Regions from separate parts of the Aquamicrobium segne genome, predicted to be linked through region 2. Evidence: predicted binding sites of a transcription regulator. Region 2 holds the regulator's gene; each other region holds the start of a gene.
The links. The regulator HrcA, encoded in region 2, represses chaperone genes, less so after heat shock. The targets are predictions, from matches to a motif close to GTTAGCACTCNCNNNNNGNGAGTGCTAAC.

Region 1 (10,083 bases), on a different contig from region 2:
TCTGCCGGAGCCCGCCCCTTTGCGCGTTCGATCCTGCCGGTTTCATGAATTTTTGGGACAGTGATCTCGACCTGGGCATAGGCGATAGTGGGAGAGCGCTCACCACCATAGACAATGCGCGGCTGGCTGGTTGAGGCGCGGCGGGTGGTAGCGACAAAAATCTCATGCTGCGCCGCAATTTCAGCCGTGCTGGCTGGAAAAATGGAGGTATTGAGCAGTTCGTGCCGGTTTGTGGCAACACATCCGGCAGTCAACGCCACAAGCGCTATCGCCAATAAGGTCTTGATACGCACTGTGCTCTTGCTCCTGAAGTTGTGGCGTTTAAAACATACAACCAGTAACGGCAGAAAATGTCCCGGTCCAGAGCATTTTGCAGCCAGATGATTTCATTTGGCGTCGCACAAATGCGGCTAAAACAAAAGCTTAGAGCATTTTGTGAGTACAGATGATACCATCTGGCGCTACATAAATGCGGCTAAAAAACAGATGAGCGCCCTTTGCACATTCGACAGGGCGCATGGCGCTTTATCCCTGCCAGTTCAAGAAAAAGGAGGCGCTTATCACAATCCGGCGCTGGTCACTTGCCGGATCCGGTCCGTAATGTCGCGCTCACTGGCAAAGCCGTCATCCTCACGCAAATGTTGCCCCAGCATCTGCACCATTGCAGGATTGTCTGCAAATTTGGTGTGATTAAAGCTGTCTGCCCCCTTTGCGGTGGAAAGATCGATGACAGTGACCCCATAGCGCTCCAGTTCCGCGCTGGCATTGGCATAATCACCAACGCGCGGGCGTGAACCAGCAAGTATTCCTGAAAGCCGCAACGCCCTGTCATCTTTGGAAAGCAGAAGGATAAAAGGTTTTTGTGGTTTGCCATAGCGCTGCATCTGGCTTTTGAAAACATCGACATCAATGTCGGGAGAAGCCAGCACCACATCGCCAAGCTTGCCGCCAAGATCACGATTTCCGGTCAGGGCAAGCTGGCGCAGCGTTTCCATCGTCACCCATGTTCCCATGGAATGAGCCACCACATCGATGCGCCGGGCGCCGCTTTGGGCCAGCAGGCGCAGTGTGATTTCAAGCTGGTCGCGGGCCGCACTGGCGCTTTCCTTGTCATAGACATAGCTGGTGGTGGAGCCGCCCGAAGCCCAGGAAAACAGCACCGCAGTGCCTGGGTAGCCCGAATCATGCACGATCTGCGCAGCGCGATAGACACCGGCATCAAACCCCGTATTGTAGCCATGAACAAAAACCATGACCCGATCGCCACGGGCTGCAATATCGGCACTCAGCGCCTGTGAAAATTGCGGCCCACCCGGATAGCCGACAGCATCGGAGGCCATGAAATATTTTGCCGGATCATCCGAACTACCCCGCTTGCGCCGCTCGATCCGGCCTGTCTTGTGCTCACGCGGAACCGTGACATTGACGCGGGCGAAATTGAGAGAACCGGAGCGTTCATTGTCAAAAACTTTTGACGGATCATCTGAGCGCTTGCGGGTCGAGGCGATGAAGATCGAATGATTGCCAGCAATATCACTAACGGAAACCGGCACGATAGCGCTGCCCAGAATCTCTTCCGACCTGTTGCTGGTGCAACCGGCGAGAAACAAAAAAAGCACAAGGATGAGCAGGGGCTTCAGGTGCAATTGAAGATTTCCGTTATTTTGTGAGGCGTATAGTCGTGTATTGAACCAACCGCAGAGTGCGGCGGAAGTAAGTCGAACTGTCCATTGGCAAGCGGTTGATCCTTCATAAGCGCTTCAGTGTTGCCAAAAGGTCGAATTCACGGCAGGAACACCGCTCATTTAAGAATATCGGGATGACAAGATGACAGGCTTTGTCGACAAGGTTGCAGCAGCCGCACAAGAGATCAGGGCAATTTTTCCGCAAACGCCATTGCAGAAAAATGAATATCTGTCGCGCAAATATGGTGCGCGCATTTTTCTCAAGCGGGAAGACCTGTCGCCGGTGCGCTCTTACAAGATCAGAGGCGCGTTAAATTTTTTCCGCAAGGCGCTGATTTTGGATGGCAGTGCAGATCTGTTTGTCTGTGCTTCAGCTGGCAATCATGCACAAGGCTTTGCCTTTGTCTGTCAGCATTTCAAGCGCAAGGGCGTGGTTTTCATGCCGGTCACCACACCTCAGCAAAAGATCAACAAGACGCGCATGTTTGGCGGCGAATTTGTCGAGATCAGGCTGGTGGGAGACTTTTTTGACGATTGCTATCAGGCCGCGCTGGATTTTACGAAAAGTGCAGGCGCCCACATGGTACCGCCCTTCGATCACAAGAACATCATTGAAGGGCAGGCAACGGTTGCCCAAGAGATTGTTGAACAATTGGGGCCGGGCAGGGTGCCTGACATTGTCCTGCTGCCGGTTGGTGGCGGTGGTCTGGCGGCGGGTGTCACTCAATATTTTCAGGCCATTGATCAGGCGTCCCAATTCATTTTCTGCGAACCGGCAGGCGCCCCCAGCTTCATGCGCAGTCTGGCGGCGGGCAAGCGGGTCAAGCTTTCCTTGATGGATAATTTTGTCGATGGCGCAGCCGTTGGTGAGATAGGGCGGGAAAATTTTCAATTATTGAAGGGCTTTGGGCCTGAAACATGCCGCCTGGTGCCTGAAAATCGCCTGTGTGCCACCATGATTGAAATGCTGAATGTTGAAGGTGTCGTTCTGGAGCCTGCAGGCGCGCTAACCATTGATGTGCTGAAGGATTTTGCGAAAAAAGACCTTCGCGGCAAGACAGTGGTGGCTGTCGTTTCAGGCGGCAATTTTGATTTTGAACGGCTGCCGGATGTGAAGGAGCGGGCGCTGCGCTTTGAGGGCCTGAAGAAATATTTCATCATCCGTTTGCCGCAGCGACCCGGCGCGCTCCGGGATTTTCTGGAAATGCTTGGACCTGACGACGATATTGCCCGCTTTGAATATCTGAAGAAATCAGCGCGCAATTTTGGTTCGGTGCTGATTGGCATCGAGACGAAGGACAGGCGCAATTTCACGACACTCAAGGCCCGATTTGATGCTGAAGGCATACAATATCAGGACATCAGTGACGATGAGACATTAGCAAATTTTATTATCTAACTATTTGTCTGCGGCAATCACATCGGCGGAAAAACGCATTTCGCGCATCGGACGCACATTGGCGGTCGTCTGCCCATAAATCGGATCGGCCTTATAGGCGTGCAGTGCCGCCTCATTTTCAAACTCGGCATAAACGACGATATCAACCTCGTTTTCATACAGGTCGAGTTTGCGATTGAGCGTCACTTCAAAATGGCTGGAATGAGGAATACGGCCCAGATTCATCAAGCCTTCACGGACAGTCTCAACATCCGTACCTGGCTTGACACTGAAAAAGATGATGTGCCGGATCAAATCGGCCTCCTGAAGGGTGAACAAAGGCAGCAGACGCCACCGGCGCATTGCATTTCATGTTGTTTTGATTAGAGCGCCGTGCGTCCTATCGGACGCACAAAGGACGCTCTAACTATTTGAATGAGCATCGGAATTATCCAAAAACCGATTCCACTTTTCGGTCCGATGCTCTAAGGGCAGGACTGCGTCAACCAGTGACCATGCGCACCATGTTATTCAAGGTTTTCACACCCGCATTGATGTAGTGGCCTCCATTATAGAGGCCGTCCCAGATTAAAAAGCAGGTGATGATCATAATCACAATAACGTAGCGCATGGCTTTCTATTGCCTGAAAACACCGCATAAAGCCAGAGGCTCAGCCCGGATGCGTCATATCTTGCGGGCGCACGATGCGATCATAATCTTCAGCGCTGACCAGACCCGTTGCCAGCGCTTCTTCGCGCAAGGTTGTGCCATTCTTGTGCGCGGTCTTGGCAATTTGAGCCGCCGCATCATAGCCAATGGTCGGGGCAAGGGCAGTGACCAGCATCAAGGAGCGATCCAGCGACTGTTTGATATTATCTTCGCGCGCCTCAATGCCGACAATGCAATTGTCGGTAAAGGAGATGGAGGCATCCGCCAAAAGCCTGACGGACTGGAGGAAATTATAAGCCATCAGCGGGTTGTAGACATTCAGTTCAAAATGGCCCTGACTGCCCGCAAAACCCAACGCCGCATTATTGCCGAACACCTGCACGCAAACCTGCGTCAGGGCCTCACACTGGGTGGGGTTGACCTTGCCGGGCATGATGGATGAACCCGGCTCGTTTTCCGGCAGGGCAAGCTCACCCAGACCAGCGCGCGGGCCAGAGCCAAGAAAGCGGATATCATTGGCAATCTTGAACAGCGACATGGCCACCGTGTTGATTGCACCATGCGTGAACACCATGGCGTCATGGGCGGCAAGCGCCTCGAACTTGTTGGGGGCCGAGGTGAACGCAAGACCGGTGATGGCTGAAATCTTTTCAGCCACTTTTTCGGCAAAGCCAAACGGAGCGTTCAGCCCGGTGCCAACGGCAGTACCGCCCTGCGCCAGTTCCATCAATGCGGGCAGCGTCATTTCAATCCGCTCAATGCCGTTCTTGACCTGCTGCGCATAGCCGGAAAATTCCTGTCCCAGCGTCAGCGGCGTTGCATCTTGCGTGTGGGTGCGGCCGATCTTGACAATATGGTCAAAGGCTTTGGCCTTGGCGTCAAGCGCTGCATATATATGTTTGAGTGCAGGCAATAGATCGTGAACCACCTGCTCGGCACAGGCAATATGCATGGCCGTTGGGTAGGTATCGTTGGACGACTGACTCATATTGACGTGATCATTGGGATGGATCGGCTTTTTGGAGCCCATTTTGCCGCCAAGCTTTTCAATGGCCCGGTTGGAGATCACCTCATTGGTATTCATGTTGGACTGGGTGCCGGAGCCGGTTTGCCAGACCACCAGCGGAAAATGCTCATCAAGCTTGCCGTCGATAACGTCTTGTGCCGCTTCCACAACAGAAGCGCCGATGGCCGGATCAAGCTTGCCCAGTTCCATATTGGTTTCGGCAGCGGCACGCTTGACGATGCCCAGCGCACGAATGATCGAGGCTGGCTGCTTTTCCCAGCCGATCCTGAAATTGTCGAGGGAGCGTTGCGCCTGAGCACCCCAATAGCGATCGGCAGCCACTTCGATCGGGCCAAACGTATCGGTTTCGGTTCTGGTCTGGTGAGCGCTCACTGCCGGTCTCCTGAAAATGAGGATTAGGATAGCTTTGGCCTATCGCTTTGCTCTTCCAGCTTCAAGAAAAGAATGGTCGGGAAAATATTCAAATCGTTTGAACTTCCCAAGGGCAGCGATGCGGACAAAGCCGGACATATTTTGCAAAGGAATGAAGATAAAGAAAAGGGCGACTTAAAGCCGCCCTTTCCAATCGGTATCAGGACTTTCTTAGAAGCCCATGCCACCCATGCCGCCCATGCCACCCATGTCAGGCATGGCAGGAGCTGCAGCTTCCTTGCGCGGAGCATCAGCAATCATGGCTTCGGTGGTGACCAGCAGACCGGCTACGGAAGCCGCATCCTGAAGGGCTGTGCGCACAACCTTGACCGGATCGACAATGCCGAGCTGGATCAGATCGCCATATTCGTCGGTCGCAGCATTGTAGCCGAAGGTGACGCTGTCGTTTTCAAGGATCTTGCCGACAATGATGGAGGCTTCCGCACCCGCATTGTTGGCAATCTGGCGAGCCGGAGCCTGAAGGGCGCGGCGAACGATGGCAATACCGGCAGCCTGATCGGCATTGGCGCCTTCAGTCTTGATGGCCTGCGTTGCACGCAGCAGGGCAACACCGCCACCGGGGACGATGCCTTCTTCAACGGCAGCGCGCGTGGCGTTCAGAGCATCGTCAACGCGATCCTTCTTTTCCTTGACCTCAACTTCGGTCGAACCGCCAACGCGGATGACAGCAACGCCACCAGCCAGCTTGGCAAGACGTTCCTGAAGTTTTTCGCGGTCGTAGTCGGAAGTGGTCTCTTCGATCTGAGCCTTGATCTGGCCAACGCGGGCTTCGATCTCGTTCTTCTGACCGGCGCCATCAACGATGGTGGTATTTTCCTTCTCGATGCGCACCCGCTTGGCGCGGCCCAGCATGTCGATGCTGACGTTTTCCAGCTTGATGCCGAGATCTTCGGAGATGACCTGACCACCGGTAAGGATGGCGATGTCTTCCAGCATGGCCTTGCGGCGATCACCAAAGCCGGGAGCCTTGACAGCGGCAATCTTCAGGCCGCCACGCAGCTTGTTGACGACCAGCGTAGCCAGAGCCTCGCCTTCAACGTCTTCGGCAATGATGAGCAGGGGCTTCGAGGTCTGAACGACAGCCTCAAGAACCGGCAGCATGGCCTGCAGGTTGGAGAGCTTCTTTTCGTGAAGCAGGATGTAAACATCCTCAAGCTCGGCAACCATCTTGTCAGGGTTGGTGATGAAGTAAGGCGACAGATAGCCACGATCAAACTGCATGCCTTCGACGACTTCAAGCTCGGTCTCGGCCGTCTTGGCTTCCTCGACGGTGATGACACCCTCGTTGCCAACCTTCTGCATGGCCTTGGCGATCATCTCGCCGATTTCTTTTTCGCCATTGGAGGAAATGGTGCCGACCTGGGCAACTTCTTCCGAAGTCTTGATCTTGGTGGCCTTCTTGAGAAGATCAGCAACAACTTCGGCAACAGCCTGATCGATGCCGCGCTTCAGATCCATCGGGTTCATGCCGGCGGCAACAGCCTTGTGGCCTTCCTGAACGATGGCCTGGGTCAGAACCGTGGCGGTGGTGGTGCCGTCACCGGCCTTGTCATTGGTCTTGGAAGCGACTTCGCGAACGAGCTGAGCGCCCATGTTCTCGAACTTGTCTTCCAGTTCGATTTCCTTGGCGACGGAAACGCCGTCCTTGGTGATGCGCGGAGCGCCGAAGGACTTGTCGATAACAACGTTGCGGCCCTTGGGACCAAGGGTGACCTTGACCGCGTCGGCAAGGATGTTGACGCCGCGCAGCATGCGCTCGCGGGCATCACGGGAGAATTTTACGTCTTTGGCAGCCATTGCTTACTCCTGGGCCTGTGGCCCGAAATGCGGATTGCAGTGAATGGTGAGAAAGGGGTCAGCAGATCAGCCGATGATGCCCATAATGTCGGATTCCTTCATGATCAGAAGGTCTTCGCCATTGAGCTTCACTTCGGTGCCCGACCACTTGCCGAACAGAACACGATCGCCAGCCTTGACATCAAGGGCGACAATCTTGCCGCTTTCGTCACGGGCGCCGGAACCTACGGCGACAATTTCGCCTTCCTGCGGCTTTTCCTTGGCTGTGTCGGGGATGATGATGCCACCAGCCGTTTTTTCTTCGGATTCGACCCGGCGAACGACCACGCGGTCATGAAGCGGGCGGAACTTCGTTTGTGCCATTTGTTTGATTTCCTCAGGTCATGATGATGAGAAAGAATTCCTCTATCCGGCAGTACCGGACCTGTTGGCACTCACAGTATGAGAGTGCTAACGGGGCTGAGATAGTGAGCGCTTCAAACAGAGTCAAGGAGCGAGTTTGAAAGATTTTAAAATGCTTTAAATATTTGTTTTAGCCGCATTCTTGCGACGCCAGATGGAAGTATCTGGCTGCAAAATGCTTTAGCTGGCCAGGATTATCGCCCAATAGCGCCATTCGGGGCGCGAAGGATGGCTGGCCCAGGCAAGGCCAAAACGGGTAAAGCGCCCATCCAGCATATTGCGCCGATGGGGTGCGGAATTCATCCACATGGTGATGGCGCGGGCGCTGTCCATGCGCCCTTCAGCGATGTTTTCAGCCACAGCCCCCTTGATCCTGTTGCTTTTTATCCGTGCAGCAAAGCCTTTGCCAATGCCGGTTGTGTGATCCATCCTGCCGCTGGCGGCCATATAATGGGCCTGCTGAAGGGCGGCGCGTTCCAATTGGTGATCGCTTGACAGAGCAGATAGCCCTGCTTGCTTGCGAATTTTCATCATTGCCGTCTGTGCTGACGCAGAGGCGCCACCACCGGCTCCCTTGCCCGGAAGAGAGCCGCATCCGGCCAGTCCGGCAAGGGTAAAAGCACCCGCACCCAGGATCAGGGTGCGGCGGTTGCAACAGGGTGTGTCAGCAGCAGGCAGGGCCAGAGATTGTTTCATGATGCCCTGATAGACTTCAGATCATGGCTTTTAGCAGGCAGGATTTTTTTTATAAAGGCCGGATGGCGCCGGCCTTTATAAATATAAATTTTAGCCGGTGATGCGCAGATTGGACAATTCATCGGCAATTTCGCGAAACGCATTGGATAAATCATTGCCTGAAGCGTTCCAGAACAGCTTGGCTGGCTTGGCCGGATTGTCAGGATCACGTCGGTTGCGGGAGTTGGAAGAACAATTCTTCATTCCCTCAATCTGATCGCGCACCTTGCTGTCTCTTCTGGCTTCCGCTTCCAGATCCAGCCCCACAGTCATGATCATTATCCCTGCAGCCTTGGCATTGTCGCACAGGATTTGCAGCCTTTCATTCATGGCGCGTGAGTAATTGTCATTGCTGTGGCTGTTTTTGTTGATATTGCTGGTCAGCCCCATAAAGAGACGGCCATAGGTGGTGGTTTTCTCAAAAGGAGCCTGAAAGCCGTAATCTGCATAGATTGACCTTTGGCTTTCCTGGTCACTGGCGCGGGACGCGCTGGCATTGAGGGGTGAAAGAGTTCCGGGCGTATAATAGGTATTGGCGCCATCAGTCAGCAAAATGACCACCTTGTCATTGCCGCGATCCGTTTCAGGCCGTCCGAGCGGAAAGGGGCCGTCACTGGCCAGCAGACGCCAGCCCCAGCCCAGACCGCTGCCCACACTGGTGCCGCCTGAAGGTTGCATGGCAGAGATTGCATCCTTGATCTTCTTCATGCCGGCTGCGTTGGTTACATCAACCAGCGGCGTGAGCGCAGAAGTGGTGCAACTGCCATTGGGGCCTTTTCCAGATGCAAGTTTGGCCGAGCCATAAGGTGCGACAAAGCCGAGTTGTTCTGTCCTGCCTGAAGCAGTAACGCGCATATCGAAATATTTGGGCATGTAGCTGGACAGATTATTACCTGTCACATTCCTGCCGCTGCCCACTTGCGGGTCCCATGAAAAGGATGCCGAATAGCTGCCGGAGTTTCGTGTCGGCCAGTCATTATAACCATTGGCGACATTGTCAGGATAAAACATCGGCACAAACAGGGAAGCAGGGTTGTTTTGCCGCGCCGGTTCATTGGTCACATCATAAGGGTAGGGCCGTTGCTCGACACAGCCATCCCATTCGGCAAAAGATGCGGTTCTGGTATTGTTTCTGTCGGTGTAATATTTCAACTCATCATAAAGCGTAAAGCGGGTGACAATGTCGCCTTCCTGCGAGCCCCAGTCAGTTCCAGTTTTGACATAAACGCCGTCGCTGCGCTTTTGAATCTTGCGGCGGGGCCAGTTGAAACTTGCCCAGTTAAAATTCTCATGATGGATGGGGGATACACCGCGCGTGTCCATCCAGGGCTCATTCTTGTTGTCCTTGCCCACATTGACCGAAGCGGCAAACGGCACCACGGCAAACTGGATGGGTTTTTCCAGTTGCTTTACGCTGTCGGCCTGCTGCACCATGGTGGTGATCAGTTCATCAGCAGCCTTTTTCAGCAATTGCATGCGTGTCTGCGACGAGCCGGTTCCTTTTGTGTCCATGGACCCGGAATTATCCAGCACCAGAGCCACTTCCAGCGTATTTTTCAGCCGCACTTGCGAACAGGTGATGAAGTCGAAATCACGCGACTGCTTGCCCATCAGTCTTGCAGAAGCGGGCATGAAATAAGGTGAATAATTTAAAGTGGCGCACATTTCCATGGTGCCGCCGCCGACCACCTGGCTTGGCAATCTGACATTGAGTGTACTTTTATCCGGTGAGACCTGACGCAGATTGGTGTAATAGAAATTATTGGCATAGGTGATGGCTTGCGCATCACTTATACCCGATTGCAACTCGCGCGCTGTGGCTACATTGGCCGCATCCAGTGCGTTTTGCGTGGCCACGCGCTGGCGTGACATTTCCGAATAATCAACCGCAAGTGCGACTGCACCAAAGAGCGGCGCCATGATCAATCCGGTTATCATGGCATAGTTGCCACGTATA
Region 2 (10,083 bases):
ATCGGCATTGAGCGTTACCGATACCAGATCGGCATGACCGGCCAGCGCCTCATCAATGGCATTATCCACCGTCTCATAGACCATGTGATGCAGGCCTGAACCATCGTCGGTATCGCCGATATACATGCCCGGCCGTTTGCGAACGGCATCCAGACCCTTCAAAACCTTGATGGAATCGGCACCATATTCGATCGGTGCGGCGGCCTGATTGTCGGTCGTTTCGCTCATGAAATACTTTCGTTTCTCTGTCGCGGTTGCAGGCGTGCAAGATCGTATCGAATCGAGCGCCCGCTGATCCTCCCAATATAGGCGTTCCAGAGGGTTTTTCCAAGTTTTCCAAGGGCTTTGTACCTAAAGCGTGTCGCAATCTTTCAGATTCACGTAACCCGCTTTAAGTTTTTGTTTTTACGCATGTCTTTATCTCGAAACTGGTTTCCAGTTCGAGAGACAGGCTTTAAAGCATTTTGCAGCCAGACGATTTTATCCGGCTGCAAATGCTCTGCTAGAGCGCCGTGCGTCCAATCGGACGCACAAAGGACGCTCTAACACTTTGAATGAGCATCGGAATAATCCGAAAACCGATTCCACTTTTCGGTCCGATGCTCTAGCCAGTCAGGCTTCAGGCGGCGGCAGCAATTGCCTCAGGGCGAAGCGCCTTGAGCGCGCCAGTCCAGCGGTGCAATTCATCCAGCATGGTGGTTGCACCATTGGTGATCAGTTCATTGGGCTGGAATGCGTCATCGACAAGGAATTGTGGAAAGCCCGGAACCGGCACACCTTCGGGGATCGGCACCACCTTGACCGTATTGAGCAGCGTCTTGGCTGATTCCACAGCGCGCAAGCCACCTGAAACCCCACCATAAGACAGGAAACCGGCTGGCTTGTAATTCCACTCATTCGACAGATAGGTGATGGCATTTACCAGCGGTGCGGGAATAAAATAATTATATTCCGGCGTCACGAAAACAAACGCATCACCCGCAGCAGTCAGTTGCGCCCACTGCCTGGTATGGGCATTCTCATACTGGCCAAGGCGCGGATGTTTCGGCTCGTCAAACAGCGGCAGATCAAGCTCGGCCAGATCGACCAGAACCGGCTCAAACTTGCCATGCTCGCGGGTAAAGTCAGCAAACCATTTTGCAAAGATCGGCCCTACCCGACCCGGTCGTGTGCTGCCGATGATGATGTTAAGCTTATATGTCACTGTCAAAAATTCCTGTTATGCGATCATGAAAACGATCTTCAAGAAATGGGATTTCAGCACTCGCCGGACAAGAGAAGATTTCTCATGGGCTCAGCTTCAATTGGTGACAGTGCGTTCACTTTTCATGGACAATGGCGCTCAAAACCGCAAAAATCACCGCCCGTAAAATATATTTTTTACATGTACCGGCCAGCGCCAGGGCAACACAGCCACCATGTCAAATCGCACGGAAAGCCGGGCATGATCTGGCTGGCGCGACAGCCAGATATCGGCTGTTGCTTCAATGCGGCGCTGCGACTGGTACGAAATCGCCTCCATTGCCGCAAGCAGCGAGCGCCGCGCCTTGACCTCGACAATCAGCACCAGATCGCCACGCCGGGCAATCAGGTCGATCTCACCTGATTTTGTGCGATAGCGACGCTCCAGAATGCGAAACCCCTTTGCCATCAAGGCCAGTCCCGCCAGCCATTCACTACGCTGACCGTGGCGGTGGGCCTTGCGGCGGCGCGATATGCTGTCAGCCACCGCCGCTTTCCTTCAGGCCAAGCAAACGCCGGTAAAGGTCAGGCTTGGGTTGACCGGTCATCCGCGCGGCCTCTGCTGCTGCCTTGGAAGCGGGCATTTCAACAGAAAGAGCCATTAAAAGCGCATCAATATCAGCAGGCACCGCCTCTTCTTCTATTGGCGGCCCCACACAGATCACCACCTCGCCCTTGGGCGCATCAGCCTGTGCATAATGGGTTGCCAGTTCCTGCAAGGAGCCATGACGGGCTTCTTCAAAAGCCTTGGTCAATTCCCGGCACACAGCAGCCTTGCGCGCTGCCCCCAACACCTCAACCATGCTGGCAAGAGTTTGCGCCACCCGGCGCGGCGATTCAAAAAAGATCAGCGTTGCCGCAACCCCGCGCCATTGCTCCAGCCGGCTTTGCCGCTGACCGGCTTTGACCGGCAAAAAGCCTGCAAATAAAAACGCATCCGAAGGCAGGCCCGAAATGGTCAGCGCAGCAAGGGCGGCAGATGGCCCCGGCACCGGCACAACTCGTAAACCGCGCTCCAGCGCTTCACCCGCCAGCCGGTAGCCGGGATCGGAAACCAATGGCGTTCCGGCATCTGAAATCAGCGCCACGCTTTTGCCCGCCTCCAGCGCCTCGATCAGTTTTGGACCGGCCTCTGCTGCATTATGCTCATGATAGGCGGTGGTGCGGCGGCGAATGCCATAACGCTCCAGCAAGATGCGCGACACACGTGTATCTTCGCAGACCAGCACATCGGCTGCCGCCAGCGTTTCCAGCGCGCGAATGGTGATGTCACGCAAGTTACCGATCGGTGTCGCTACCAGATAAAGTGCCGGTTCCAGCACCTGCACCGGAAATTCAGCCTGCCCGATCAGGAAGGAGCGTTTGTGCTGCTGGGTTACGTGTTTTTCCATCACAGTCCTGTGGCATGGATCAGCCGCTATTGCAAAATCAGGGCAAAACTGGCTCAGGACGCCAGTGCGGCCACCAGAGAATTGAGCACGATCATCCCGGCAGGTGTGGCGCGCAGGCGTGAATTGCCAACCGGCTCAACAAGCCCCTCTTCTTGCAAAATGGCAAGCTGGCGTGCTGGCAATATGCGCTCCGACAGCGCCTCAAACCGGGCAATATCAATGCCCTCAACCAGCCGCAGCCCCATCATTAAAAACTCGTCGGCCTCTTCTTCACGGGCCAGGCGCTCACCATCGACAACGCCATGCCCCCGGCTTTCAACCAGCCCGGCCCATGTCTCCGGATGGCGCTCTGTCATCGTCACCACCCGTGTGCCCTCTTCGACAAAGCGGCCATGAGCGCCGGGACCAATTCCGACATATTCACCATAGCGCCAATAGACCAGATTATGGCGGCTTTCCGCACCGGGGCGGGCATGGTTTGACACTTCATAGGCAGGCAGGCCCCGTGCGGACGTCACGCCTTGCGTCAACTGATAAAGATCAGCCGATAAATCTGCCTCCGGCATTATAAATTTTCCGGCACTGTGCAGCCTGTGAAAAGCCGTGCCTTCCTCAATGGTCAGTTGGTAGAGCGACAAATGATCGGCGGCATGGCCGATGGCCTCATCAAGCTCTTTTTCCCATGCTTCCAGCGTCTGGCCGGGACGTGCATAGATCAGGTCAAAAGACAGACGCGGAAAAATTTCACGCGCCAGCTTGATAGCATGAAGGGCCTCCGACACATCATGCAGGCGCCCTAAAAAGCGCAAATCAGCATCGTTGAGCGCCTGCACGCCCAGCGACACACGATTGACGCCCGCCGCCCGATAGCCGCGAAAACGCTCCGCCTCAACCGAAGACGGATTGGCCTCCATCGTTATTTCAATATCGGGCAGCACCGACCAGTTGCGCGCCACCTCATTCAATATGGCATCAACGGTGGCAGGCTCCATCAGCGAGGGTGTGCCGCCGCCAATGAAGATGGAGGTAACTTCGCGTGCTCCGGTGCGCGCCCGCATCCACGCCATTTCAGCGGCGAAGGCGCGCACATAGCGCTGCTGATCTATCTTCTGGTGCCGCACATGGCTGTTGAAGTCACAATAAGGGCATTTGGCCGCGCAAAACGGCCAGTGCAGATAGATCCCAAAACCGGGTGAACGATCGAGCCTCACGCCACTCCCAATCTTGCACGGGCAAATTTCTGGAACGCACGGGCGCGGTGTGACAAGGCTTCAGCATCCCCCGGCTTCCAGCCATGTTTTTGCTGCGCCGTCATTTCACCAAAGGTTAGTGCATGGCCATCGGGCAAAAAGGCCGGATCATAGCCAAAGCCAAGCTCACCACGCGGCGGCCACACCATCCGGCCCTCGACTTCACCGCGATAATATTCCGCCTCACCATTGGCAAAGGCAAGGCAGATCACCGCAACAAAACGCCCGCTGCGCTGTTGTGGCTCAATCGCGCCTGCCTCTTGCAAGGCCGCTTCCGCCTTTTCCATGGCCATGACAAAATCGCGTTTGCCGCCCTCAATCTCAGCCCAATTCGCGGTATAAACACCCGGATCGCCATTCAGCGCGTCAATGCACAGGCCTGAATCGTCAGAAAGTGCAGGCAGGCCCGTCGCCTTTGCCGCCGCAAACGCCTTGATATAGGCATTTTCTTCAAAAGTCGTGCCGGTTTCCTCCGGCTCAGGCAGACCAAATTCACGCGCAGATCTTGCCTCAAAGCCAAACGGGGCCATCAGGTCGGCAAATTCGCGCAGCTTGCCCTCATTATGGCTGGCGACAATAATCTTCTTGTCCAAAGGTTGCATGGCAGGGCCTTTAAAAGCATCGAACCCAAAAGTCTTGGAACATGATGATTTTCTTGAACCATCATGCTTCAAATCTTTGTTTATACGCATGATCTTGTCTGAAAAGTCTGCAACTTTTCTAGGATCATGCTCTCAAGCAACCGCCAGCCTCTGCAATTCCACCAGCCGGGAAATACCGCTGCGGGCAAGGCCCAACAATTCTGCAAAATCAGCTTCAGAAAAAGGCTCGCCTTCGGCCGTACCCTGAATTTCAACAATGCCGCCCTTGCCGGTCATGACAAAATTGGCATCGGTTCCGGCAGCAGAATCTTCCAGATAATCCAGGTCGATCACCGGCGCACCATTATAGAGGCCACAGGAAATAGCTGCGACATGATCTTTCAAAACGCGCTGCACACTCACCATCTGGCGCGCCTCCATCCAGCTCAGGCAATCATGCAGCGCAATCCAGGCGCCGGTAATGGCCGCCGTGCGTGTGCCCCCATCAGCCTGCAACACATCGCAGTCAATGGTGATCTGCCGCTCACCCAGCGCCTGCATATCAACGACAGCGCGCAAGGAACGGCCAATCAGACGCTGGATTTCCTGTGTGCGGCCACCCTGCTTGCCTGCCGCTGCTTCACGGCGCATCCGCTCACCCGTCGAGCGCGGCAACATTCCATATTCAGCCGTCACCCAGCCCTTGCCGGAATTGCGCATCCAGCCCGGCACTTTTTCCTCAAGGCTTGCCGTGCACAACACATGCGTGTCACCAAATTTGACGAGACAGGAGCCTTCGGCATGTCTGGAAAAGCCACGCTCAAAAGAGATGGAGCGCATTTCATCGGGCTGGCGTTTGGAAGGGCGCATATTGGTCTTTCTAAAAAAGTGTGCAGGTTTTGAAGCGGCTTGTAGCCTCCGCAGCCCCGATGCGCAAAGGAAAAGGGCAGCTTGCACTGGTGGTGAACCCATCTATATCCTTGTCACAGAGGTTTTTTCAGATGACAAAACACAGTTCGTCGCCAACATCACCGCAGGCCATGTCGCAATGGCAATCGCTGGATGCACGCTCACGTGATATTTTCCGGCGCATTGTCGATTCTTACCTGCATGATGGCGATCCGGTGGGGTCGCGCAGCCTGTCGCGCATTCTGCCAGCCTCGCTTTCACCTGCCACGATCCGCAATGTGATGAGCGACCTGGAGCATCTGGGCCTGATCTATGCGCCCCATGTTTCGGCCGGACGGCTGCCCACACAAGCGGGTTTGCGCTTCTTTGTCGATGCCTTCATGGAAATCGGCGATCTGGGCGATGAGGAACGCCGCAGCATCGAAACCCAGATCAAGGCCTCGGGCCAGGACAATTCACTTGAACATATTTTGACCGAAGCCAGCCAGTTGCTGTCTGGTGTCTCGCGTGGGGCCGGGCTGGTGCTGACCGCCAAGAGCGAGGCAGCCCTCAAACATATCGAATTCATCCAGCTTGACCCCGACAAGGCGCTGACCGTGCTGGTGTCGCGCAATGGCGATGTTGAAAACCGCATCATCGACCTGCCGGAGGGAGTGACCGCCTCACAACTGCATGAGGCGTCCAATTTCCTTAATGCCCATATACGCGGTCGCACTCTGGCTGAAGCCAAGACAGAAATTGCCCGCATCAAGGAAGAAACACGCGCTGCCCTCGATACTTTATCGCAGGATCTGGTAGAAAAAGGACTGGCGGTGTGGGCGGGTACCGAAAGCGATCTGCCTTCGCGGCTGATTGTGCGGGGACGGGCAAATCTGCTGGAAAACATCACCGCGCAAGCCGATATGGAACTGCTCAAGAACCTGTTTGACGATCTGGAAACACAGGATGGGCTTTTACAACTGCTCGACCTTGCCGAGGAAGGACCGGGGGTGCGTATTTTCATCGGCTCGGAAAACAAGCTGTTTTCGCTGTCCGGCTCCTCGGTGGTCGTTGCCCCTTACCGGGATGCGCAAGCCCGCATTGTCGGCGCACTTGGCGTCATTGGCCCGACGCGGCTCAACTATGCCCGTATCGTTCCCATGGTCGATTATACGGCGCAGATCGTCTCACGCCTGCTGCGTTAAAGCATTTTGTAAGTACAGATGGCACCATCTGACGTCGCACAAATGCGGTTAAAATCTCAACTCGCATCGCCCAGATAACGGGCGCTGGGCAGAATGGTCAAAGGCTGCAATTCCCCCTCTGCCATCGGCGCAAAAAGCAGCCGCCGCTCCCACTGGGTGGAGCGGAAGAAAGGAAAGCGCGTATAGAAGCGGTCGCGATTGGCAAGGGCGTTGGTGCGAAACAGCATGACCTTGTTGAACACGCCCGGATAGGCGCGCGCTTCGCTGATCTGCTGTGAATAATAGACACGCTTGTAAAAACCGGCATGGTCTTCACGCACGGTCGACAGGCCATAAGGGGCATTGAAATACTCGCAAGCCATGCCCGCCAGCCGCAGCGTCACATAAACCAGTTGCGGGTAAATGCGCGTCCATTCCGGGTCTGAAGCCAGTCGGCTCATGCACACGAACGTGTCACCCGCCTCCAGCATCGGCATCACAATATCGCCAAATGCCTGCACAGAAGGCGAGAACGGGGTTTCCAGCGTCACGTGATGGATGCGCATGGTGGAGATCAGGTTTTGATCTACATAGACACCAAATCTGTAGACATTGGGCGTCTCATCCAGCGCGTCACTGATGATATGCGTATCAGCATCAGGAACCATGTCATTGAAGCGGTAAGCCTTGTAACGCAGGCGATAAATATCCTCCAGATCCTCGCCCCGGTCGCAGCGGCGATATTCAGAGCGGTTGAGAAGTTCAAAAACCTTGTCGGAAAAACCTGAACTGGCTGGGCCCGACCTTAGCTGCCTTGTATCCGCACTCAGCTTCAATTGCCGGATTGCCATCAACTTACCTGTGTTCGAGCGCACTCATAAGGTAAGCGTAGAAGCACACATGTAAAATTTTAATTAAATAACACCGAAGCCACAAGCAAAGTCTCAACTTAATGTCGCGCCAGAGGCAATGACCGTATCATGCGCAAAAGGCCAGCGCGTGGTTGACATGGTTTCAATGCCTGAAGCGCTCAAGGCGGCGCCAAACAAAAACCCCTGAACAAGGTCAGGATCGATATGCTGCGACAGGGTGCGAAGCTGCTCGAATGTTTCAACACCTTCAATCGTCACCGTCAGCCCCAGTGAACGCGACAGGGACACAATGCCTTTAAGCAGTTCCAGCGAGCGTGAGCTTTGGGTCACATCCGACAGGAAGGAACGGTCAATCTTGACCTTGTCGAGCGGCAGCTTGTGCAGATAGCTCAGGCTGGAATAGCCGGTGCCGAAATCATCAAGCGCAATGCGCACACCCAGCAATTTCAAATCTTTAAGAATCTGGCCTGTTTCCGACTTGTCATCCAAAAGAGCTGTTTCAGTCACCTCCACTTCAAGGCGATGCGGGGCAAGCCCCGCTGCGTCGAGCGCATCACGAACCTTGTCAACCACCTCTCGATTGCGAAAGTCCTTGGCCGACAGATTGACCGAAACACTCGTATGTTCGGGCCATCTTGCACATTCGATACAGGCGGCATTCAGCATAAAGGTGCTGATCTGCGAAATAATCCCCATCTCTTCCGCCAGCGGAATGAAAATACCCGGCGAGATCGGCCCGAACTCTGGATGATCCCAGCGGCAGAGCGCCTCACAACCGGCAATACGCATCGTGGTCATGGCGACGATAGGCTGGTAAACAATACGCAATGTGCCGGTTTCAACGGCGTTGCGCAGGTCCATCTTCATTTTCTGGCGGTCGCGGAAAGCATCGTCCATCGAAGATTCAAAAAGCTGCCAGCCATTCTTGCCCAGATCCTTGGCCTTGTAGAGCGCCAGATCGGCCTTGACGATCATATCATCGACCTCACTCATGCCGACCCGGCAAAGAACAGCCCCCGCACTCACCTGAATGCGCAGCAAATGGCCCGCAACATCAACATCGCCCTGCAGCCCGGCAAAAACTTCATCCATCAAGCGGGCAAGATGATCCTCACCCTTCACATGATCGAAAAACAGCATGAACTCATCGCCACCAAAGCGACCAACCTTGACACCGGGAGCAACAAAAAGGGCAAGCCGTTCAGCCACGGCATAGATCAGTCCATCGCCCACCGGATGGCCGACCATATCATTGACACTCTTGAAATCATCAAGATCGACAATGACAAGGGCGCAATAACGGGTCTGATCCCCGCTGTTTAGACTTTCACCCACCAGTTCGTGAAAATAAGCACGGTTGAGCAGGCCGGTAAGGCTGTCATAACGGGCCATGAAGCGAATATGCTCTTCGGTTTGAACGCGTGCACTCACATCCTCAAATGTGATGACCCCGAGTTCCTGACTGCCTTCGCGCGCGGAAAATTCATAATGCTGCCCATTGGAAAATCCGACCAGAACCTTGCCGCCCCGGCCTTCGCGCAAGGCTTTTGTCAATTTCTTTTCGATAAATTCGCAATCCTTGCGCGTCAGCATCCCGCTCACCACGCCGCGCATGAGCAGCGAGCGCACCGTGCGCCCAAGCAGGTCATCGGGAGAGTTAAACGACATCAGACGGGCCGCTTCGGCATTGGCCACCACCACCTTGCCCTCCGGATCGAGCATGACAAGCCCGTGCGGCATGGTGTTGAGCGCCCGATTGAAGCGCTGCGCCAGGCGACTGGCCAGCTTTTCAGCCGAGATGGCTGAAAACAGCACATCCCGCACCGTGTCGGCATAACGGTGAATGGCCAGCAGAAATGGACCCGACAACAGGCCCAGCGTCACATGGTAAAAATCGCCACGCAAAATGAAACCCAGCGCCATTGGACCGGCCAGCATCAGGATGAGGATATTGACCATGCGCGGCGAGCCATAATTGCGACCGGCAATGCCGGTTGCAGTCGCCAGAACAATACAGACCGCTGCAATCTCGGAAAAGGCGTCCTGCGCGGAATAGATGGCGACGAGGCAGAAGGTTCCCAGCACAAGGCCATGCATCGAACCATAGATAATATAATGGTTTTCGCGGCTGCGCGCCTCCTCGCGGTTCTTGATAGCCGGCAAGGCGCAGTAATGGCGCATATTGAGAACACGCACCACGCCGACAAACGCCAATACGACTGCCAGCATCAGAAAGAGCGTGTCTCCAGACTTGGCCCAGACCAGCGCCATCAGCGCTGTTTGCGCCGAAATTCCGATGGCAAGCGTAAAAGCGTCGCGGAACAATGTCTCCACGAACGGAATATAAACGTCGTCAGGCAGTTCTTTTTTTTTGGTCGTGGTCACATCCGGCACTCACCCCACGCCGCCAAGGATGACATCATCGCCTTAAGAAAACTTTTAAAGCATTTTTTCGCCAGATGGAAACCTCTGACGCAAGTACAAAATGGCCCTCCACGTCTGGGCGCGCAACAGCATTCTGTCATGACCGGCTTTCGTCCACAGATGCCCAGCTTTCTTCTACCGAAATAAAGTGGGCATGGCATATGCGCCAAAAATCTCCTATTCAAAGGAAGATAATTCTCAGCCATGTACCGGACCTTGCAGATGACGCAGCCCTTGATCGCCGTCTCCAC
Region 3 (10,083 bases), on a different contig from region 2:
CCTGTCGAACACGAAGCTCAGGACCTTGGCAGTATCGCCGGCCTGAAAGGCCTGCGTAAAGGTTCGCGACGCACTCCTGAATTTCTCCTCCCAATCTTCGAAGCCGTCGATTCCGTTGTGATGCTGCCAAAACGGATTTAAGACCTAGAGGTTGTCCAACAACATTTTATCGGCCCGGAAAATCGCTACCAGAGCCGGTTGTCAGTCACGACATCAATCGGCGAAGCCCAGCCGCCATCCCCATCATTGCGATTGGCGTCATTCGACATGGCCCGACGGTACTTGTCCGAAAGCCCGGCGAGGCCAAGCTTGCCGAGCGTCGCATCGGAGAATGTGTTTCGCTTTTCTCCAGACTTATCCATGGTAATCCTAGCCTTATCCTTTGGTACGTCCACGACATAGCAAAGACCCTGCCGCTGCGCGTAACGGATCGCAGACGCCAGCGTCGGGAACTTAAGATCGACCTGCTTCAGTGTGTCCCGGCTGCCGGTGTAGCCCATGAGCGGTTCGATAAAAGACGGGCTGCGCGCCTCGAGCACGAGCTTCCATTGATCGCGCGGCGGAGCACTGGTAGTCGCCGAGCGAGATGGGCGGTAGATCCTGGCCACGGCATCGCTGGGGAATAAGGAGCGTCCCATTGACAGCATCGTGCGACGATTGTCGTTGGCTCCCGGCACGGCCCGGTCGACAGGACCATCTGCCATTGATGTCCTTCTTGCAGCAATGTTCATGGTTCTTCCTCCGTGATCGGTGAAGGTCGGCGCCGACGGGCGCAACGAACCCGCCGGCGCAGAAACCGTCGTCAGCTCTTGATCGCTATGCGTTTTACCTGCGACTGTGCCTTTTCGGTCTTGGGAAGGACGAGGTTGAGCACGCCATTCCTGAACCTGGCGTCGATCTTGTCCTCGACGATTTCCCTTCCAACCGGGATACGGCGCTCGAAACGGCCGTAGAAGCGTTCCGAGAACTGCTTGTCCTTGTCCTCGGTCTCAGATCGCTTTTCGCCTCTTAGCGTCAGCACACCGTCATCCAGAACCAGTTCGATGTCCTTTTCCTCCAGACCTGGCACTTCCGCGGTTATGCGGACCTCCTTTTCAGTCTCGGAGATTTCGAGGCTTGGCCACCCCCGTCCGAAGGAAGCCAGAGAGTCAAAAGCTGGCAGGTTTCGATCAAACGAGCGAAAGACATCATCGAACAGGCGATTGACTTCCCGGTGCAGCGACAGGAACGGATTGCGGTCCTCTTCACGATAGACAGCGGGAGCCTGATTGCTGCTCGTGTCACGGCCCCAGGGGATCAGGTCACGTACGTTCATGGTTACTCTCCTTCTGTTCTGAACAATTGGACACAGCTTCGCCGATGGCGCCGGACGCGTGGCCCGGCGCTGGCGATCCGTAGACTGACAAAAGCGTCAGGCTGCGATCTGCTCGTTGGTGTGCGAAGAGGATTCAATCTGCATCGTCTTCTCCTGCGACGAGATCGCAATCCGACGAGGCTTCATCTCCTCCGGGATCTCACGCCGAAGATCGATTGTCAGGAGGCCGTTGACGAGAGTCGCGCCTTCAACTCGTACGTGGTCGGCGAGCTGGAAGCGACGCTGGAACGAGCGTCCGGCAATGCCGCGATGCAGATACTGCGCATTCTCGTCGGTGGTTTTGCTGCCCGCCACGAGAAGCATGTTTTGCTCCTGCGTGATGGAAAGCTCGTCTTCGCTGAAGCCGGCCACCGCCATGGTGATGCGGTAGTCCTCTTCGTCAGTCTTTGCGATGTCATAGGGCGGCCAGTTGTCGATGCTCTCGGCGCGGCTGGCTGCCTCCAGCGCATTGACCAGACGGTCGAAGCCGATGCTCGACCGGAACAGGGGAGAAAAATCGAAAGTGGTTCTCATAGCCACATCCTCCTTGAAGCAACATGGGTACAAGATTGTACGGCTTTTGGCCGGCGCCGCCCCGTAGTGGCAGCGGCGCACAATCGATCTGGTTCCTTCATTTCAGAGTTTCAAGAGGGTGACGGCAGAAAATTTCTACAGCGATTTCAGCCTGCTGGAATTTGAGAACAACTCCACCATCTGATGAGTTGGTTGTTAATATGAATGGAGACCTGCCATGACCTATGAAGACATCGTTTCAGTCCTTGGCCATATAGATGACGATCTGGCTGCCACGCTTGTCGCAACCGGGGCAAGCGCGGATGAACTTCGCGAGGCCTGGAATTGGCTCCACAATGATGAGGCGTTGATGAGCGAAGGGCGACCGCTGCCGGGCACGCGCGTCGGCCAACTCATCGATCTGCTTGAACCTGATGATGACGGCCTGGACTGAGCTGCGGATGGAGGGTTGAAGAGGCACGTTGGGATGCCCAGATCATCCATGATCGTTCAGAACGATCAGTTGCTTGCTCTTAAAAGACGATCAGAAAACAAGGAGAAAGTAATGGCTGACATTATGTTCACTGAGCCAGTAATTCTGCGTATGCCACATACCGGATTTCGGAAAGTGGCCACAAGCTTCGAAGCACTGGAATGCCTTGAGCGCGAATGGCCGGACTGGGCACGTGGACGTCGTTGGCGGAATGCCATTGCTGCCTGTCGGGACGCACTCGACGGATGGCGCTCTGCGAAGGAGGCGCGCCGGAGCTTCATGAAGGCTGCAATGCGAGCGGGCCTCGTTCAGGGAGCACGACGCACGCGAGTTCGGGGTACTCTCGGTAGCTATCAGGGAATTCCCGCCGGGCTTCAGTGAACGGATATGATCCCGTCGACGGCTTTCCATTCTGATGGCTGGATCAGACGGTGGTGGGCGACGCGCACGGAGTGCAGCGCGCCCTCCAGCGTCTCGGTCCAGTAGTCCAGAAAGCCGCGCAGTTCGGGAAATTTCGGGGCGAGGTCGTAATCCTGCCAGACATAGACCTGCAACAGGCTCGGGTGATCCGGCAGGTGATAGTGGATTTCGGCTGTGGTCAGGCCGTAGCCTTCCATCTGCATCCGGAATTCACGACTGACGATCGCTGGCATATGTCTCTCCTTTGTCGTTTCATGCGTGAAGACGATGGTGATGGTCTGCGGATCCGCATACGGCATCGTCCGCCCCGATGTCGTCGCGATCAAGACGCCGCAGCGCGTCCATGATGATATCGAACGAAACTGGCTTATCCGCACCCGGCGGCTGGCGTAGCGTCGGCATTGACTCAACAGCGCACGCATCAGATGCCCATGATGCCAGGATAGCGCGTTTTTCGCTGCGTTCGAGCGTGTCGTCGCGCAGCACATCCTCGGGATGCCGGTAGTGGCAGGCTGGCGACAAGAGCCGGTCTAGCGCAATGTCTTCGGCTCGTGGCGCGAGTGATGGAATGATCATCGAAAAACCGCTTCTACGCATCGTTGCCCTCCTTCCTGTCGTGTTGTTCCAAAACTCCGATCTGTCTCAAGATTGCCAGGCGTGCGCATGATGCACGCTGATGAAAGGATTTTGGCTCATATGCACAAAATTTCAAGATATCTGTTATGCCCGACAAGCAAATTATTACATGTTTTCATGCTGCTAGCAGCCGGTCGAGGTGAGTGATAATTTTTTATTCTTTCCTCTTGAAATCTCAATTCATCGAAACCAGATCGATATGCGCGTAACGCCGTTAAGGGTTGCGCGGCCTCGCTCTGGTTCTCAGCGGACCGGAGCGCAGGGACCTCTCACAATCTGTTTGTCCTGAAAGGAGAACGATATGACGTTCCGTCCATTGCATGACCGTATCCTGGTCCGCCGCATCGAAGCCGAAGAAAAGTCGGCCGGTGGCATCATCATTCCTGACACTGCCAAGGAAAAGCCGAGCGAAGGCGAAGTGATCGCGGTCGGCCCCGGTGCCCGCGACGATGCGGGCAAGATCATTGAGCTCGACGTCAGGGTCGGGGACCGCATCCTGTTTGGCAAATGGTCCGGCACCGAGATCCGGCTGAACGGCGAAGACCTGCTCATCATGAAGGAAAGCGACGTGATGGGCGTGATCGAGCAGACCGCCACGCTGAAGAAGGCCGCCTGACGGATTCTTCGATCATCAACCAGTCAATGAAAGCTGCCTATAGAAGGAGTGATCCAATGGCTGCCAAAGAAGTCAAATTCAACACCGAAGCCCGCGAGAAGATGCTGCGCGGCGTCGACATTCTCGCCAATGCCGTCAAGGTGACGCTCGGCCCCAAGGGACGCAACGTCGTCATCGACAAATCGTTCGGCGCGCCGCGTATCACCAAGGACGGCGTTTCCGTCGCCAAGGAAATTGAGCTCGAGGACAAGTTCGAGAACATGGGCGCGCAGCTCGTTCGCGAAGTTGCCTCCAAGACCAACGATCTGGCCGGCGACGGCACCACGACCGCGACCGTTCTGGCGCAGGCCATCGTCAAGGAAGGCGCCAAGGCCGTCGCGTCGGGCATGAACCCGATGGACCTGAAGCGTGGCATCGACAAGGCTGTGGACGCGGTTGTCGCCGAACTCAAAGCCAATGCGCGCAAGATCTCGAAGAACGACGAGATCGCCCAGGTCGGTACCATCTCCGCCAATGGTGATTCCGAGATCGGACGTTTCCTCGCGGAAGCGATGCAGAAAGTCGGCAATGAGGGCGTCATCACCGTCGAGGAAGCCAAGACTGCTGAGACCGAGCTGGAAGTGGTCGAGGGCATGCAGTTCGACCGCGGCTATCTCTCGCCCTACTTCATCACCAATCAGGACAAGATGCGGGTCGAGTTCGAGGATCCCTATGTCCTTATCCATGAAAAGAAGCTCTCCAACCTTCAAGCCATGCTTCCCGTGCTCGAAGCGGTCGTCCAGTCCGGCAAGCCGCTGGTCATCATCGCCGAGGATGTCGAGGGCGAGGCGCTGGCCACGCTGGTCGTCAACCGTCTGCGCGGTGGCTTGAAGGTCGCGGCCGTCAAGGCGCCGGGCTTCGGCGATCGCCGCAAGGCCATGCTGGAGGACATCGCCATCCTCACCGGCGGCACCGCGATCAGCGAGGATCTCGGCATCAAGCTGGAGAATGTCACGCTGGAGATGCTCGGCCGCGCCAAGAAGGTCGTCATCGAGAAGGAGAACACCACCATCGTCGATGGCGCTGGTTCAAAAGCCGAGATCGAAGGCCGCGTGAAGCAGATCAAGGCGCAGATCGAGGAGACGACCTCCGATTACGACCGCGAGAAGCTTCAGGAGCGGCTGGCCAAGCTCGCCGGCGGCGTCGCGGTGATCCGCGTCGGCGGTGCGACCGAGGTCGAGGTCAAGGAGAAGAAGGACCGCGTCGATGACGCGTTGCATGCGACCCGCGCGGCTGTTGAGGAGGGTATTCTGCCGGGCGGCGGCGTGGCGCTGCTGCGTGCGCAGAAGGCACTCGACAGTATCCAGACCGACAATGTCGACCAGAAGCACGGCGTGGAGATCGTGCGCCGGGCCATCGAGGCGCCGGTGCGCCAGATCGCCGAAAATGCCGGCGCCGAAGGTTCGATCATCGTCGGCAAGCTGCGGGAGAAGCCCGATTTTGCTTACGGGTGGAACGCCCAGACCGACGAGTATGGCGATCTCTTCGCACAGGGGGTCATAGACCCGGCCAAGGTGGTGCGTACTGCCTTGCAGGACGCGGCGTCCGTCGCCGGCTTGCTGGTGACCACCGAGGCGATGATCGCTGAAAAGCCGAAGAAGGAAGCAGCCCCGGCGATGCCCGCGGGCGGCATGGACTTCTGACCATCTCGCGCTGAAAGTGACCGCTCCCATGTCGGGAGCGGTCAGGAGCAAAGCATAGATTGGAGACTGACATGAGCCTCATGCCAGACTTTGACCGTGTGCCTGTGCCGCATCATCCCCCGGCCGAGTTCCTGTCGCACGATGCGGAAGCGCGCATGGCATTGGCCCCGCTGTTCGAATCTTTGCTCGACAGGCTGGTGATGGCTGGATGGGATCGGCGCACGGCGGCCTCGGCGCTGATGTTCCATGCGGCGGCGCAGGTGTCGTCCCTCTCGCGAGACGGCCGGCCACAATGATCCGGGAACCTCGCCTCCGGGCGGGGTTCATTTCCAATCGAACCAGGCGCGGGAATGACCGGCGGCGGAAGATCTCTTCCGGTGCGACGGCAGCGCCGTATCCTACACGAAGGAAAAATATCGGGAGATCGACAATGTTCATCGGCCTGCCTCGCGCCCCGCAGATTGTCGCCATCCTTCTCACGTGCCTTGCATTGTCGTTTTCCGGTGGCGCTGTGCCGCCCGTTGCCGCACAGGATGTGGCATCCGGCGTGCGTGTCGAGCGTTCGTTGCCCGATGTTCTGGAGGAGATCACGCCCGCGGTGGTCAACATCGCGGTCACGTCTCGCGCGTCTGCCGAAACCAACCCGCTCTTCAACGATCCCTATTTCCGGCGCTTCTTCGACCTGCCGCAGATGCCGCAGCAAAGGCCCCGCATGAGCGCCGGGTCCGGCGTCATCGTCGACGCGGACAAGGGTTACATTCTCACCAACCACCATGTCGTCGACGGCGCGAGCGAGATCGCGGTGACGCTGAAGGATCGCCGCCGCTTCACGGCCGAACTGGTCGGCAGCGACAAGGCGACCGACATCGCCCTGCTCAGGGTTGATGCGTCAAACCTGACCGCCCTGCGGCTGGGCGATCCGTCGCGTCTGCGCGTCGGCGACAATGTGGTCGCCATCGGCAATCCGTTCGGGCTCGGCCAGACCGTCACCTCCGGCATCGTCAGCGCGCTGAGCCGCAGCGGGCTGAACGTCGAAGGCTATGAAGACTTCATCCAGACCGACGCCTCGATCAATCCCGGCAATTCGGGCGGCGCGCTGGTGACGGCGAACGGCCAGCTTGTCGGTATCAACACCGCGATCATCGCGCCGGCCGGCGGCAATGTCGGCATCGGCTTCGCCGTTCCCATCGACATGGCATCGGCGGTGATGACGCAGCTAATCGCGCATGGCGAGGTCCGGCGCGGACGCATCGGCGTCTCGATCCAGGACCTGACGCCCGACCTTGCCGAGGCTCTGGGCATCGATGCCAGCTTCGGCGCCGTTGTCGCCAGCGTTGAAGACGGCTCGCCCGCTGCCGAAGCCGGCATTCAGGCCAGTGACATTATCGTCGCCGTCGACGGGCGCGAGATCGCAGGTTCGGCAGATTTGCGCAACCGCATCGGCCTGTCGCCCGCGGGCTCGCGGGTGGAGATCGCCTATCTGCGCGAGGGCATCCGCCAGACCGCCACCATGACGGTGAGTGGCGAAACAGGTCCCTCGCGCGCCTCGGCGAGAGCCATGCCCGACCGTCTGGCCGGTGCGGATTTCCAGGATGCGTCCGGCAACGTGCTGGTCGCTAACGTGGCTCCGGGCAGTCCCGCCGCACAGGCAGGTCTGCGCACCGGCGACGTCATCGTCGCCGTCAACCGCCGGCCGGTCGGGACCGTGGCCGAACTGACGCGGCTGCTCGGCGAAACGCGCGGCACAATCGCGTTCGAACTTTTCCGCGGAGGGGCGCGGCTCCTGCTCGTCATTCGTTAGGGCGTGCCTTCCGCTTTGCTGACTGTTCGTTGTGAATAGGGGAGAACATGATGAGGACATTTACCGCAACATTGATGGCAGCCGCGCTCGGCGCAACGCTGATGGCGCCGCTGCCGCTTGGCGCACAGGAAACTCCTGCGGCGCAGCAATCTGCCGAACTCAGCGGCTTCTGGCTGACGACGTCCTGGCCCGAGATGACCATCAAGCCGGGCGAAACACAGTCGGTTTCGCTGTCGTTGCGCAATGAAAAGCTGCCGCCCCAGCGCGCCACGATCGAAGTGTCGGGCGTGCCGGAAGGCTGGGCGTGGTCACTGAAGGGCGGCGGCCGCGAGGTGACGGCAGCGATCGTCTCGCCGGATTCGACCGAGCGGCTGACGCTCGAACTCACCCCGCCGGAAGGTGCTTCCACCGACGGCGAACATGCCATCGAGGTCCGCGCCCGCACCGCAACTGAGACGGTGACCCTGCCGCTTGTGGTACGCCTGTCGGAAACCGAGGAGGCCGCCTCCGGCCTTTCGCTTGAGCCCGAATTGCCTGCGTTACGCGGCACAGCGCGCTCGACCTTCTCCTTCAAGATCAAGGTGAAGAACGAAGGTGCGGAAGACGGGCTGTTCAATCTGACAGCCAGCGTGCCGGCCGGCTTCCAGACACGCTTCAAGAAGGGTTATGGCTCGGAAGAGATCACCGGCCTGCCCATCGCCGCAGGCGCCACGGAGACGGTGACAATGGAGGTGATCCCATCGCGTGGGGTCGCGGCCGGGCGCTATGAAGCCGGGTTCGAGGTTTCCGGCGAAGGGCTTTCCGGGACCACCCAGCTCAGTCTCGACGTAACAGGCGAACCGCAACTCGCCATCGTCGGCCCGCAGGAGCGCCTGTCTGGCGAGGCGGTAGCCGGCAGGGAGTCGAGCTTCACCTTCACGCTCGTCAACACCGGAACTGCTCCCGCGACCGATCTGGAGCTTTCCGCCACGCCGCCCTCCGGTTGGACCGTCGAGTTCGAGCCGAAGGAAGTTGCCCAGATCGCGCCGAACTCCACCGGCGAGGTCAATGTAAAAATCACCCCGTCTGAACAGGCGATCGCCGGCGATTACATGGTGTCGGTGCGGGCCTCCAACGACACCGTCTCCGAAAACGTGCAGTTCCGCGTTACTGTGAAGACCTCCACCCTGTGGGGCGCTGCCGGGCTTGGCGTGATCGCCGTCGCGGTTCTGGTGCTGGGCGGTGCAGTCATGAGGTATGGGCGGCGATGAGTACGATCGTTCTCGAAGCGAAGGGCCTTGCCAAGCGCTATGGCGACGCGGTGGCCGTGGCCGGCATCGACCTCTCCGTCAACCAGGGTGAGGTGATCGGCCTGCTTGGCCCAAACGGCGCCGGCAAGACCACGACGATCCTGATGCTGCTCGGTCTGACCGAAGCAAGCGAAGGAAGCGTCAGCATTCTCGGCAAGGACCCGCTGCGCCGGCCACTGGAGGTCAAGCGCGAGGTCGGCTACCTGCCGGACTCCGTCGGCTTCTACGACACGATGACCGGCAGGGAAAACCTCGCCTATACGGCGAAGCTCGCCGGCATGTCGCGCGAACCGGCGAAGGAGCGCATCGCGGCAGCACTCGACAAGGTGCGGCTGACGGAAGGCGCGGACCGTCCGGTCGCCACCTATTCGCGGGGCATGCGCCAGCGCCTCGGCATTGCCGAATTGCTGATGCGCGACTGCAGGATAGCGATCCTCGACGAGCCGACCTCGGGCCTCGATCCGCAATCGACGCAGGAACTGCTCGACCTCATCCTCGACCTGTCGCGCGGCGGCATGACCATCCTGCTGTCCTCGCATATGCTCGACGTGGTGCAGTCGATATGCAGCCGCGTGGCGCTGTTCAACAAGGGGCGCATCGGCTTCTTCGGCACCATCGAGGAACTGGCCACGAAGATCGGGCACGGTTCCTTCGTCATCGATGTTGAGGCCGATGGGATCGACCTCGGCCAACTCGCGGACAAGACCGACGGCGTGACGTCGGTTGCAGCCGCCTCCCACGGCCTCTGGCAGGTCGAGGCGACGCGTGACGTGCGGTCCGATCTTGCAAAACTCGTGGTCGAGGCCGGCGGCAGACTGAAGAACCTCGACCTGCGCCGCGCCCGCCTCGACGACGCCTACAACCGCTATTTCAGGGAGGTTGCCAATGCAGCGTGAAGATTCTCCGTTCAGGGGCGTCGGCACGGTCGCGCTCAAGGAAGCCGCCGATCATATGACCAGCGCCCGCATGCATCTCATCATGCTACTGGTGCTTCTCACCGCGATCGGCGCGGTGTACGGCGCCATCGACCGAATCCGCGAGACAACCGCCGAGGACGCCTATCTGTTCCTCAAGCTGTTCACCGTGGCGCGTGAACCGCTGCCGTCCTTTGCCGCCTTCCTCGGCTTCCTGCTGCCGCTAGTAGCGATCGCGCTCGGCTTCGACGCCATCAACGGCGAGTTCAACCGGCGCACCATGAGCCGGCTGCTTGCCCAGCCGATCTATCGCGACGCCGTGCTATTCGGAAAATTCCTTGGCGGCCTGTTGGTCATCGCAATCG

Region 1: groES (co-chaperone GroES) is a predicted target of HrcA. The motif match lies at 7,416-7,444, and genes of this name have one in related genera.
Region 3: ACFPLB_RS06875 (co-chaperone GroES) is a predicted target of HrcA. The motif match lies at 3,539-3,567, and genes of this name have one in related genera.

The regions. Positions count from the first base shown of each region.
Region 1 covers NZ_JBHSLL010000023.1:45,164-55,246, forward strand. The annotation lists gene ACFPLB_RS08550 (alpha/beta hydrolase) at 1-293, opposite strand, end outside; gene ACFPLB_RS08555 (alpha/beta hydrolase) at 561-1,631, opposite strand; gene ilvA (threonine ammonia-lyase IlvA) at 1,828-3,084, shown strand; gene ACFPLB_RS08565 (Dabb family protein) at 3,085-3,378, opposite strand; gene ACFPLB_RS08570 (hypothetical protein) at 3,566-3,694, opposite strand; gene fumC (class II fumarate hydratase) at 3,735-5,132, opposite strand; gene groL (chaperonin GroEL) at 5,343-6,989, opposite strand; gene groES (co-chaperone GroES) at 7,056-7,352, opposite strand; gene ACFPLB_RS08590 (CAP domain-containing protein) at 7,572-8,087, opposite strand; gene ACFPLB_RS08595 (TadE/TadG family type IV pilus assembly protein) at 8,178-10,083, opposite strand, start outside.
Region 2 covers NZ_JBHSLL010000012.1:109,285-119,367, reverse strand. The annotation lists gene gyrB (DNA topoisomerase (ATP-hydrolyzing) subunit B) at 1-228, opposite strand, end outside; gene ACFPLB_RS03710 (NADPH-dependent FMN reductase) at 620-1,204, opposite strand; gene ACFPLB_RS03705 (YraN family protein) at 1,358-1,729, opposite strand; gene rsmI (16S rRNA (cytidine(1402)-2'-O)-methyltransferase) at 1,722-2,633, opposite strand; gene hemW (radical SAM family heme chaperone HemW) at 2,687-3,844, opposite strand; gene rdgB (RdgB/HAM1 family non-canonical purine NTP pyrophosphatase) at 3,841-4,485, opposite strand; gene rph (ribonuclease PH) at 4,618-5,334, opposite strand; gene hrcA (heat-inducible transcriptional repressor HrcA) at 5,505-6,557, shown strand; gene ACFPLB_RS03675 (N-acyl amino acid synthase FeeM domain-containing protein) at 6,614-7,387, opposite strand; gene ACFPLB_RS03670 (putative bifunctional diguanylate cyclase/phosphodiesterase) at 7,481-9,793, opposite strand; gene ACFPLB_RS03665 (gamma-glutamyl-gamma-aminobutyrate hydrolase family protein) at 10,055-10,083, shown strand, end outside.
Region 3 covers NZ_JBHSLL010000018.1:653-10,735, forward strand. The annotation lists gene ACFPLB_RS06840 (NADH dehydrogenase ubiquinone Fe-S protein 4) at 186-731, opposite strand; gene ACFPLB_RS06845 (Hsp20/alpha crystallin family protein) at 803-1,315, opposite strand; gene ACFPLB_RS06850 (Hsp20 family protein) at 1,412-1,888, opposite strand; gene ACFPLB_RS06855 (hypothetical protein) at 2,106-2,321, shown strand; gene ACFPLB_RS06860 (DUF982 domain-containing protein) at 2,445-2,741, shown strand; gene ACFPLB_RS06865 (usg protein) at 2,735-3,013, opposite strand; gene ACFPLB_RS06870 (hypothetical protein) at 3,033-3,377, opposite strand; gene ACFPLB_RS06875 (co-chaperone GroES) at 3,718-4,032, shown strand; gene groL (chaperonin GroEL) at 4,089-5,714, shown strand; gene ACFPLB_RS06885 (hypothetical protein) at 5,786-6,010, shown strand; gene ACFPLB_RS06890 (DegQ family serine endoprotease) at 6,145-7,515, shown strand; gene ACFPLB_RS06895 (COG1470 family protein) at 7,563-8,765, shown strand; gene ACFPLB_RS06900 (ABC transporter ATP-binding protein) at 8,762-9,700, shown strand; gene ACFPLB_RS06905 (ABC transporter permease) at 9,690-10,083, shown strand, end outside.